2 regions of the uncultured Phascolarctobacterium sp. genome follow, and region 1 is predicted to be linked to the other one. Evidence: riboswitches for the same ligand, from Rfam matches in the RefSeq annotation. Region 1 holds a riboswitch; the other holds the start of a gene.
What was found. A riboswitch is a leader RNA that binds a small molecule or an ion and turns the genes downstream of it on or off. The one in region 1 is predicted to bind cobalamin.
Positions count from the first base shown of each region.

Region 2: linked by a shared signal. The riboswitch ahead of Q4G98_RS10325 (TonB-dependent receptor plug domain-containing protein) and the one ahead of Q4G98_RS04665 (hypothetical protein) in region 1 are both predicted to bind cobalamin.

Region 1 is NZ_CATWDQ010000004.1:2,013-6,948, reverse strand. It holds gene Q4G98_RS04695 (TonB-dependent siderophore receptor) at 1-17, shown strand, start outside; gene Q4G98_RS04690 (ABC transporter substrate-binding protein) at 66-953, shown strand; partial or broken gene Q4G98_RS04685 (transposase) at 1,428-1,595, shown strand; gene Q4G98_RS04680 (hypothetical protein) at 1,863-2,060, shown strand; partial or broken gene Q4G98_RS12370 (ATP-binding protein) at 2,023-2,833, shown strand; cobalamin riboswitch at 3,321-3,487, shown strand; partial or broken gene Q4G98_RS04665 (hypothetical protein) at 3,698-4,936, shown strand, end outside.
Region 2 is NZ_CATWDQ010000016.1:32,484-37,419, reverse strand. It holds gene Q4G98_RS10325 (TonB-dependent receptor plug domain-containing protein) at 1-2,355, opposite strand, end outside; cobalamin riboswitch at 2,783-2,963, opposite strand; gene Q4G98_RS10320 (YajQ family cyclic di-GMP-binding protein) at 3,462-3,953, opposite strand; gene Q4G98_RS10315 (metallophosphoesterase family protein) at 4,014-4,936, opposite strand, start outside.

The sequences.
Region 1 (4,936 bases):
ATAATCACTCTTTCTGAGGAGATTAGTGTTGGCGTTCTAATAATAGTCGACACTAATAATTAAATATGAAAAAATTTATTTTTATATCTGTTATAATTTTGTTTCTTGTTATCATTTTTCAAAGCAATTTAGATCATTCAGAAAGTAAATTACTTCAGAAAAAAACTGGCTACAGTAGAGTATTGGCAATCTCTCCTGCACTTGAAGAAATTGCATTAGATTTACTTGAACCTGAAAAAATTGTAGCTATAAGTGATAGTAGTAGAAATTCTGGCAATGAAATAGTTGCAAAGAAAGCTAATAAAATCAAAAATAAAGTTTCAGAAAAACCTAGTACAGAAGAAATAATAAATTTAAAACCGGATGTTATCCTTATCCCAGTTGTTTTTACTAGGACGCAGGCGGATGTTCTAAAGGATTGTGGGTTTAATGTTATTCCATTAGACATACCAGAGGGTTATGAAGCAATCAAAAAAAGAATTATGTATATTGCTAAAAACTTAGGTGTGGAAAATAAAGGCGCAATAGTTACGCAACAAATGGAAAATAAAATACAATCTGTTAGAAGCCGCTTAAAAAAGATTGATAAACCTAAAATTGTTATAGGGTATTCTGTTAATGGAGCTTTTGGAAGGAAACATGGATCCTTTGATAATATTTGTAAAGAGGCAAATGCTGTAAACGGAGCAGGATTACTGAATTTGCAAAGAGGTGAACATCTGTCAAAGGAGCAAATAATAAAATTAGATCCAGATGTAATTATTTGTTCTGTATCAAGTAAGGATAACAATATGATCAAAGAAATTTTAGAAGATCCAGCGTTACAACAAATAAAAGCTGTAAAAAGTAAAGCTGTTTTAGTAGCAGAAGACCGCTATATGAGTTCTAGTACGCAGTATTTTGTAGATGCTGTAGACCATATTTCAAAATTAGTTTATCCGGAATATTTGTGAAGCAATATATTTTTTGATTTTCCAGTAATTATTAAATTATGGCACACTGAAAAATTAATTTTCAAACAAAAAAACCGTCAAAGCCTAATTTTCAAGGGCTTTGACGGTACTTTTTTATGGAGCGGGTGACGAGGCTCGAACTCGCGACACGCGGCTTGGGAAGATTTGATGGATTATTATGTTTATCGCATTACTCCTTGGAATATGGCTTAAATACTAGGTTTTTGAGTATGACTTGAAATTATTAATAGAGGAAATTTTTGAATATTTATCATAAATATATCTATTTGAATTTCATTTAAGCGATGAATAAGCGATAAAATTATTGATATACTTGCTAAATCGTTAGACGGGGGAGCTCGTTCGTGGGTTCGAATCCCACCTACTCCGCACTATCAAAGGTTCAGAGCTTTCGAGTTTTTTCCCGAAAGCTCTTTTTCTGTTTAGGTGGACAATAACAGATAGAAATATAAAAATATTTGGAGCGAGTATATAGAGCTTGCAGAAGATATTAGACAGACAAAGAAATATTCGGAACTTTACAAAGTACGACAAGAGAAAATAGAAAGAGTATTTGCGGATGCGAAAGAGAAGCACGGCATGAGATATACTCTTTACCGAGGCTTAACACAAGTAACGAAATAGGTTAAGCTTAAATTTGCTGCGATGAATTTGAAAAAGCTGGTAATGTGTAAATGGATAGAGCGATCGAAAGGCTCTAGTTTCCTGTTTTTTCTACAATATAGTGGATTTTAAAGTATACAAATGATAGGAAGGAGAAATTATGGAAGTTTAACATTTATCGTAAGTATTTGTTGAAGCGTGAAAGTGGTCAGTAATCGAATAATCTTATTAGCGGATGAAGGCCTGAATTCATATTAAGCGAGAATGAAAATGGAGGGTGTTTACATGGGTAAAAGTTTTTTTGGAAAACGCAGTTGGCATAGAAAGCTTGCTGTAGCAGTGACGGCAGGTTCGATGTCAGGTATGTGTATATTCCTGGTACATTTGCTGCAGATTATGACAGGAATGTATGTGGATTTTAAAGGAACCAGCGATGCTGATTGGCTTGGCAACATTACTGTCGGGACGTTATATCGAAATTAAAATGCTACCGTTTTCTTTCAGGGAATATCTGTCGGCGCTGCCAGACAGAACAGATCTGATCATTAAATACAATAACTATCTGCAAAACAGCTCATTTCCATATACTCTGTTTTTGCCAGGGGGCGAAGAGATTTTGACTTATCTGGAAGGACTTTATAACAGTATTTTAGTCAAAGATATCCTGACAAGAACCAGGATCGCCGATCCGGCAATGCTGGAAAGTGTGATCGAGTATCTTTTTGATAATATGGGTAACCTGTCTACTACAACTAAAATTGCTAATACACTGACCTCGGCCGGACGTAAAATATCAGTGGCAACAGTAGAAACATACATCAGCGCGCTGCGAGAAAGCTTTATTATTTATAAAGCCGGCAGATATGACGTCAAAGGCAGACAATACCTGACCACCGGCGCTAAATATTATATCGCGGACATCTGTTTGCGATATTATTTACTTGGAAATAAAAAATGATCTGGGACATATTTTAGAAAATATAGTTTATCTGGAGCTGTTACGGCGTGGATATCAGGTGTACGTCGGCAAAGTAAACAATGCTGAAGTGGATTTTGTTGCAGTAAGCGCTTTGGGTGAAGAATATTATCAGGTAGCGTACAGCGTTCTGGATGAAAAGACGCTGCAACGTGAGCTGAAGCCACTGGAAGATATTAAAGATCATAATCCTAAATATTTGCTGACAATGGATTTTGTGCCGGCAGTATCACATAATGGCATCAGGCAGCTGAATGTTTTGGACTGGCTGCTGCAGTGAAGGATTATATGTGGTTCGACTCGCATCTGTTCGCCGCGGGCGCAGGCAGGCGGCCATGTTAAGAGTATTGACCGACAAGTTATAAAAATATAAGTCTGGGTGTCTTGTGAAGCTATACTTGTCTAAATATAGCTTGCCGTCATAATTGTGATTGTAATTTTTCATAAACAATGATAGTAAATATTATTTCATTTGCCCAAGATGTCAATAAATATTTTAAAGTAAATATCAGTAAAATAAACAGCTGACAGGAACTTTTAAGTTCCTGTCAGCTGTTTATTTTATCTTAAGAACGGGTTACTCAAAAATGTCGTGCTTTCCTCGAAGACAAAACTTGACTCGGGGGGGACTTGCGTTATAATAAGTAAAAATATCTGGAATTAATTATTATTTGTCTTCAAAAATTAGTGAGATGATATTTTTCTTGGCATAAAGTTATAAACGTGAAGAAGTTTGGTATGAAAACTTTGTGCTGACGTTATCTTAAAATTTAATATGGTGAAATAGAGTATCTTCAGACTGAGTGGGGAATCCGGTTAGAGTCCGGAGCTGTCCCGCAACTGTAAGGGGAACGGTATCATTGCAGTCCTTTCGCAGAGGAATGATACCGTTATGAACTGAGCCAGGGCGCCACCTATTTCGAAAATCCTATAACTTGCGATGTACGAGTTGGATACATTTAATTTAGAAACTTATATATTAAGTATATAAGCTATATTTTAGTGTATCCAATTATTCTGAATAGTGGATGCCTATTCTTCTAAATTAAATGAAGAATAGGCATTTTATTTTTGGGAGGTGTGTAAAGGCTGAATTATTTATTATAGGTCAAGTGATGAAAATTGAAAGAAGGAGTTGTTTAGTTTGAAAGAATCGTGGAGTAAAAAAATTAAATCCCGCAGTTGGCATAGCAAGCTGGCTGTGGCTGTAACTGCCGGGTTGCTGGCCGGGTTATATGTCCCCAGTGTTTTTGCTGCCGAATATAAGCAGGGAATGACAGGCACTATCAATGACAATCAATGGTTGAAAAGTGCTGCTGTTACTAAAGCCGATGATGGCACCATTGTATATGATTTTAATGAAAATACAACTTTTACAGTAGATAATGAAGCAGGTCTTGGACTTTCAGCAGGATTATTTGGCAGTGCGGATGCGGATAAAGTAACTATTAATATGAACGATAATACATTATATATCAATGCGTCCAGTGGAGATTATGGTAATTCTGTTTCTGCTGGTATCAATATTGATGATGGTGATATCGTTGTTATCAATGGCGATGTTGATATCACTTCCCATGGTGGGTCGTGTTTTTCAAGTGGCATTGCAGTTCAAAGAGCGGGGGCAGGCGAAGGTAGAGAATTTACACATCTGACAATCAACGGAGATTTGACGATGCGCAGCGACGATCCGCTAAATCCCTGGGGTATTACGTCTGAAAATATTCATGGTGGCTATGGTCCTGGCGGCAGTGCTTCCGCTGACGCTCCGAATTATAAAGGTGCCCGTTGGGCGCCGGCCGGGATCGATTTGCAAATGGCCGGCGGCAGTATTATTGATATTAATGGAAATGTTGATTTAGCTGTTGCGGGTTCGGCTGTTAAAGTTGATCCATATTATTCTCAATCGGGAATAGATGATTATGATGTTGCAACTATTAATTTAAATGGTGGAACTGTCAATATCGAAACACCGGAAAGTTCTGATGAAACGTATTATGCTTTGGCTAATTATGGCGGTACGATCAATGTTAATATGAACGGTGATCAAGCTGGAACTAATGACGTCAATGTCAAGGGCAATATCATTGTGATGAAGGATGATAACGGTAGTGGTGAGCCTTATTTTTATCAGAATGGACGGATCAATCTGGCACTGACGACCGATAAATCATCTTGGACCGGTGTTGTTGACAACAGCGGTTCTAAGCAGGCCGGCGAGATCAATTTGTTCCTGCAGAATGGTGCGCAGTGGAATCATGAATCTTTATCAAAGACCAATGGTTTACAGGTTCAGAATATGCCTGATCCAAGCATTGACCATTATGGAAAATATGATGGAGTTTCCCATGTCTATAATTTAAGCGGCGGTAATGATGCGGCT
Region 2 (4,936 bases), on a different contig from region 1:
ATATTTTACGCCCACATCCATAGTCGTCAGCGAGGACTGGCGCTGTACAGCGCCAGTAGCTAACGGTATCGGGTCTGTAACCATCCAGTCCACATACCGCAGCTGCGTAAATAAACTCCAGTTAGTATCGGGCCGATAGGTCAGGCGCGCTGTGCCTTCCCATTGGGGCTGGTAGGTCAAGCTTCCAGCAATGGTATTGGAGTCATAACCAGGCAGTTTAGTCATATCATAGAACACGTCTTTAGGTTTAGTATAGGTCGCTTGTAAATTAACATCCCATTTCTGCCAAGACATGTCTGCCTGTATTTCCAAGCCATTGACTTTTGCTTTGGCAGCGTTAGTGTAGAAAAAGAAGAAATTCCGACTCATCAACTGCAGTAGGTTTTCAGAATCACGGCCAAAATAAGTCAGCTGGAATTTAGCCGTGTCGGCTCCCAATGCCTTGCCGTCCCAAATAGCACTTACATCCCACTGTTTGCCTTCTTCCGGCATAGGGAACACGCTGTCAGTGCCGCCTACGTTCGGCATAGGCCAAATTCCGGCGCCGTCACCAGCGATCTCGTACATATTGAGCAGCCGGTAGTAAGTACCGCCTGTCGCCCGCAGCGTAAAGTGGTCGTTAAACTGCTTTTTCAACGCCAGCTGCCAGGTCACTTTATCATCAGTTTGCTCATCCTGTTGATGGAACCATTTTACATTTTGCGGATCATTCTTTTCGTCATAACGGTCGCTGCGCCCTAAAATCTTAGAACGATTATAACGAACGCTGGGCGTCAGATAAAAATCACCTTTTTTATTTAATGTAATCGTATCCTGAATCTGCGCATTAATGATCTCCTGCTCATAGTAGTTACGCCATCTGCCGCGGGTATCTTCGCTGGAATTTTCAAAATCATGCATCCGCCAGCCGTCAATATCCATTTTTTCTTTAGAGGCGTCTACCAGAAATTCGATCAGATGCCGATCGCCGGCTTTATAGCTGCCGTCTATCTTCCCCCCCAGGCGGCGGCTGTCATACTTGCTCCACAGGCTATTGGCAGCATATGAATTTAACATCGCTCCGGAATTTTTTTCTATCCATTGCCAGTTATCAACATAATAATCTTTATTCTGCTTCAAATAATTTAAGCTCCAGCCCCACTCTAAATTGCCAACCGTATCGCGCCGCCCCAGCAAGGCTTCCTTTGCCGTCAGTTTTTGATTACGGTGCACATAGATATTAAGCGGGCTTTCAAAAAAATTAGATCCCGGAATTCCTCCGCCAACTAAGTCGTGAGTGGGCCCATCTGTATCTATACCTGCCAGGCTGGCATAATTACTATTATAGGGAAACGGCAAATGCCGTTTGATCTGTTTCCAGGTAGCTTTGGCCAGCCAGTGGTCATCCTGCCATTTTACGATAACATCTGTATTTTTATAATCATTAGCCTTACGCCAGCGTTCAGGGCTTTCATATGTTTTAACTACATCCTTATATGCCACAACTCGCTCAAATTTATTAGCAACACTTGTCTGAAAATCATCATTCCACGTACTCTTATACTCATCAGGACAATATTCATACAGGTCGTCTCTAATATGATTAAGTTTGTCTCTCATTTCAGATAGGTCACTATTCAAGATATCCATGCACTGATCCATAGAAAGATAATTTTTTATTGCCCCACCTGATCCTCCATCTGTATATTCCTCAATAACTTTATTGACATATAATATACCCATTCTTCCGCCAATAGTTGCGTTATTAGGATCACCATATATTGCTGTATTTAATCTTTTCAATTCCTGTTGATATCTTGCATCATTAGCAAAATTTTTATATTTAAAATCGCCGTCACTTTGGTCACGGTTGATACCGACCATCAAAGCGCCGCCACCCAATGGAGCATCGATTTGTAAATTACCCTTGTAGCCGCCAAAGGAGCTTTTGCCGAAGCTGGCCTGCACGTTAGCTTTAGTAGGCCGTTTGGTAACGATATTGATAACGCCGCCCATAAAGGTACCGCCAAAGCGCGCCGGTATGTAACCGCGGTAGACCTCGATCCGTTCTACATTATGTACAGGAATAGTAGAAATATCTGCCGCCGCGTCGCCGCCCAGATTAAACAGCACGCCGTCGACAAAAACACCGACCTGCGCCGCAGTAGAACCACGTACGCTGACTGTTGTATACTGACCTTTACCGTTTACCTCGCGTACATGTACGCCGGGAACCATTTTTAAAAAGTCCGGCAGGTCTTTCTGCTCGCCTTTGTAGTCATCGGGGCGAATAACCGTTACCGTACCAGGTGATAGCTTAGCTTCCCAATCAGGCCGCTTCGCCTCAACAGTTACGCCCTCCAGATCAAAAGACATACCATCGTTTTCAGTTTCATCTGCCGCAGCTTGGACATCCTGCGTCACTGCTGGTTCCACTGCGTTTTCAGTTGCTTCTGCCGCCCACAGAGGTCTCACGTCCCCCCCTAATGTGCAAACGCCCATAGCAGTTAAAATACCAGCCGTTATGGCTGCTTGCCGCAGTCCTCTTCTTTCTTTCCTCATACAAATCCATCCTCCCACTCTTTGTTAAAAAATAACGCTGCATTTTCAACCAGTCCCTACGGTGAAAGTGCAGCGTTTGTTTTTACCAAACAGCCTGCTCCGCTTTTCTGGTCGAAAATACTAAAATTTCCGCGCTGCTGGTTTCAGCGCATAATCATAGCGTCCGCAGAAATATTTGTCTGGCAAAACGCCAAACTTAAATATCTCTGCAAAATTTTCTCCCAGTCTGTCTACGCAGGCTGTTCAAAAGATAGAACCAGTCAGCACTCTGACTCAAGATCATTACTCCAGCATCCCTTAGTGAAAGGACTGCAATGCTGAAGCTCCCTAATACAGTTGCGTGACAGCGCCGGATTCACACCGGACTTCCCTGTTAAACATTATTGACAGACCAACAATGTACCTGATTCCAACAATATATAATTTTTACTACAAAATAAAAAAGCAGTTTTATCGTAGAACGATAAAACTGTCTGATAGTATCTTAAACAAGATACCAAACCAGCTTTACCATCTCTCGTAGTACAAACTGTAAATTCTCAACCATTTTACCGACGGGATCGACATTCAGGCAATTATTGCTTTAGCGCTGACGTTATGATTAAGAATTACTGCTATTTATTTTGTTGAGTCAATTATAACACATGTCCCCCCCTAATCAAGTTTTGTTTGTCTGCTGCAAACGAAGTCTTCTGAAAGATGTTCAACTACTTGTCATCAGGCCTTGCGGCTTATTTATATCCTTAATTTAAAATTTTATTTTTTTAATTTTTCTATGTATACATGTATACATATTTTTTGCAGATTTTTAAGCAACACCTACAGCTGAAAAATCTGCTACCTATCAGACCTTAACAAGTCACATTGCCGAGAAACTAAAAAACGCTTCCTACATAAGCAGGAAGCGTTTACAAACCTGTTCAGCGCATATTGATGAATTGCAGATCGACACCGAAGTCGCCTGCTTTGAGCATTTGGATTACTGCCTGTAATTCGTCTTTTTTGGCGCCGCTCACGCGCACCTGATCGTCCTGCATCTGGGCAGTTACTTTCAGCTTCATAGCTTTGATAGCAGCCACGATCGCTTTGGCTTTTTCTTTGGGTATGCCCTGCAGGATATTCAGCGTCTGGCGTACCGTACCTTTGGAAGCCGGTTCTACCTTGCCCAGCTCCAGGCAGCGCAGCGGGATATCGCGCTTGGCCATGCGGGCACGCAGCATATCGATAATTGCGTTGAGCTTGTATTCGTCTTCGGCTGCCAATTTGATGCATTTTTCTTCTAATTCGATACTGGCATCACTGCCGCGGAAATCATAACGCTGGGCGATCTCCTTTTTCGTTTGATTGACCGCATTGTCCATTTCCTGCATATCGACCTGCGAGACAACGTCAAAAGAACTGTCTTTAGCCATGATGTCACTCCATTCATTGATTTGTTAATAGTATTATTATATCAAAAAATCAGAAGCTTGTCATTTTGTCAGCGTCATTGTGTCGATGAGCTTGCCGTCCTGCTTCAGGCTGGTAACAGTAAGTTTGTGACTGTCAGCAGTAAGTTTCATATAATTAGGCTGATCGAGCACATTGTCAAAAACCACTTCCTGCGGTTTGGCCCGCGAACCGGCCCAGGTCTTGTCACCGCTGCGCCCAGAAGAAATATAGACCGTTCCCTGTCCTGCTACATTACCGTTTTTAAAGGGCGCCGTACGTCCATAGGTATGGATATGTGCCGAAAAAACTACGTCTACATTACTGCGGTCCAAAACCGGCAGCAGGGCCGCGCCCAGTTCGTTCGGTTTACCATCCTGATAACGGAACAGACTGCGGTGCACTAAAACTACTTTCCATTTTTTGTTGCTGGCTGCCAGATCGTTTTCCAGCCATTTAACCTGCCGTGCAACCAAATCAGGCTGCCAGTCTTTTAATTCTTCCAGCTGCGTATCGATAACAGCAAAATGCACCTCGCCGTAATCATAGCTGTAAGCCTGTTTTTGCAGACCTTCCGGCCCGTTTAGCGGCAGGTCGAACAAAGTTAGATACAAGTCACCCTTGTAGGGCTTCCATTGCAGCGAATAGTTTTCGTGGTTGCCGCTGATGGGGGCTACAGGTATCTGCGGCAGCAGTCCTGCCGCACCGCGAAACCAGCTGCGCCACTGGCTGTATTGTTCGCCGTTATCGACCAGATCGCCCATGTTGATGAAAAAGGCGGCCGCTTTGTCGTTAGCATAGGCAGCTGACGCTGTTTGCCGCCAGACATTATAATCAAGGCTTTGCGAATCACCGAAGATCAAAGCGGAAAAAGCACCGCCGCCGTCTGTCTGCAATGTATGCCAGTCTGAAAATTCTTTGCCGCTGCCGGCCCTGTATTCGTATACTGACGCAGGTTCCAGCCCTG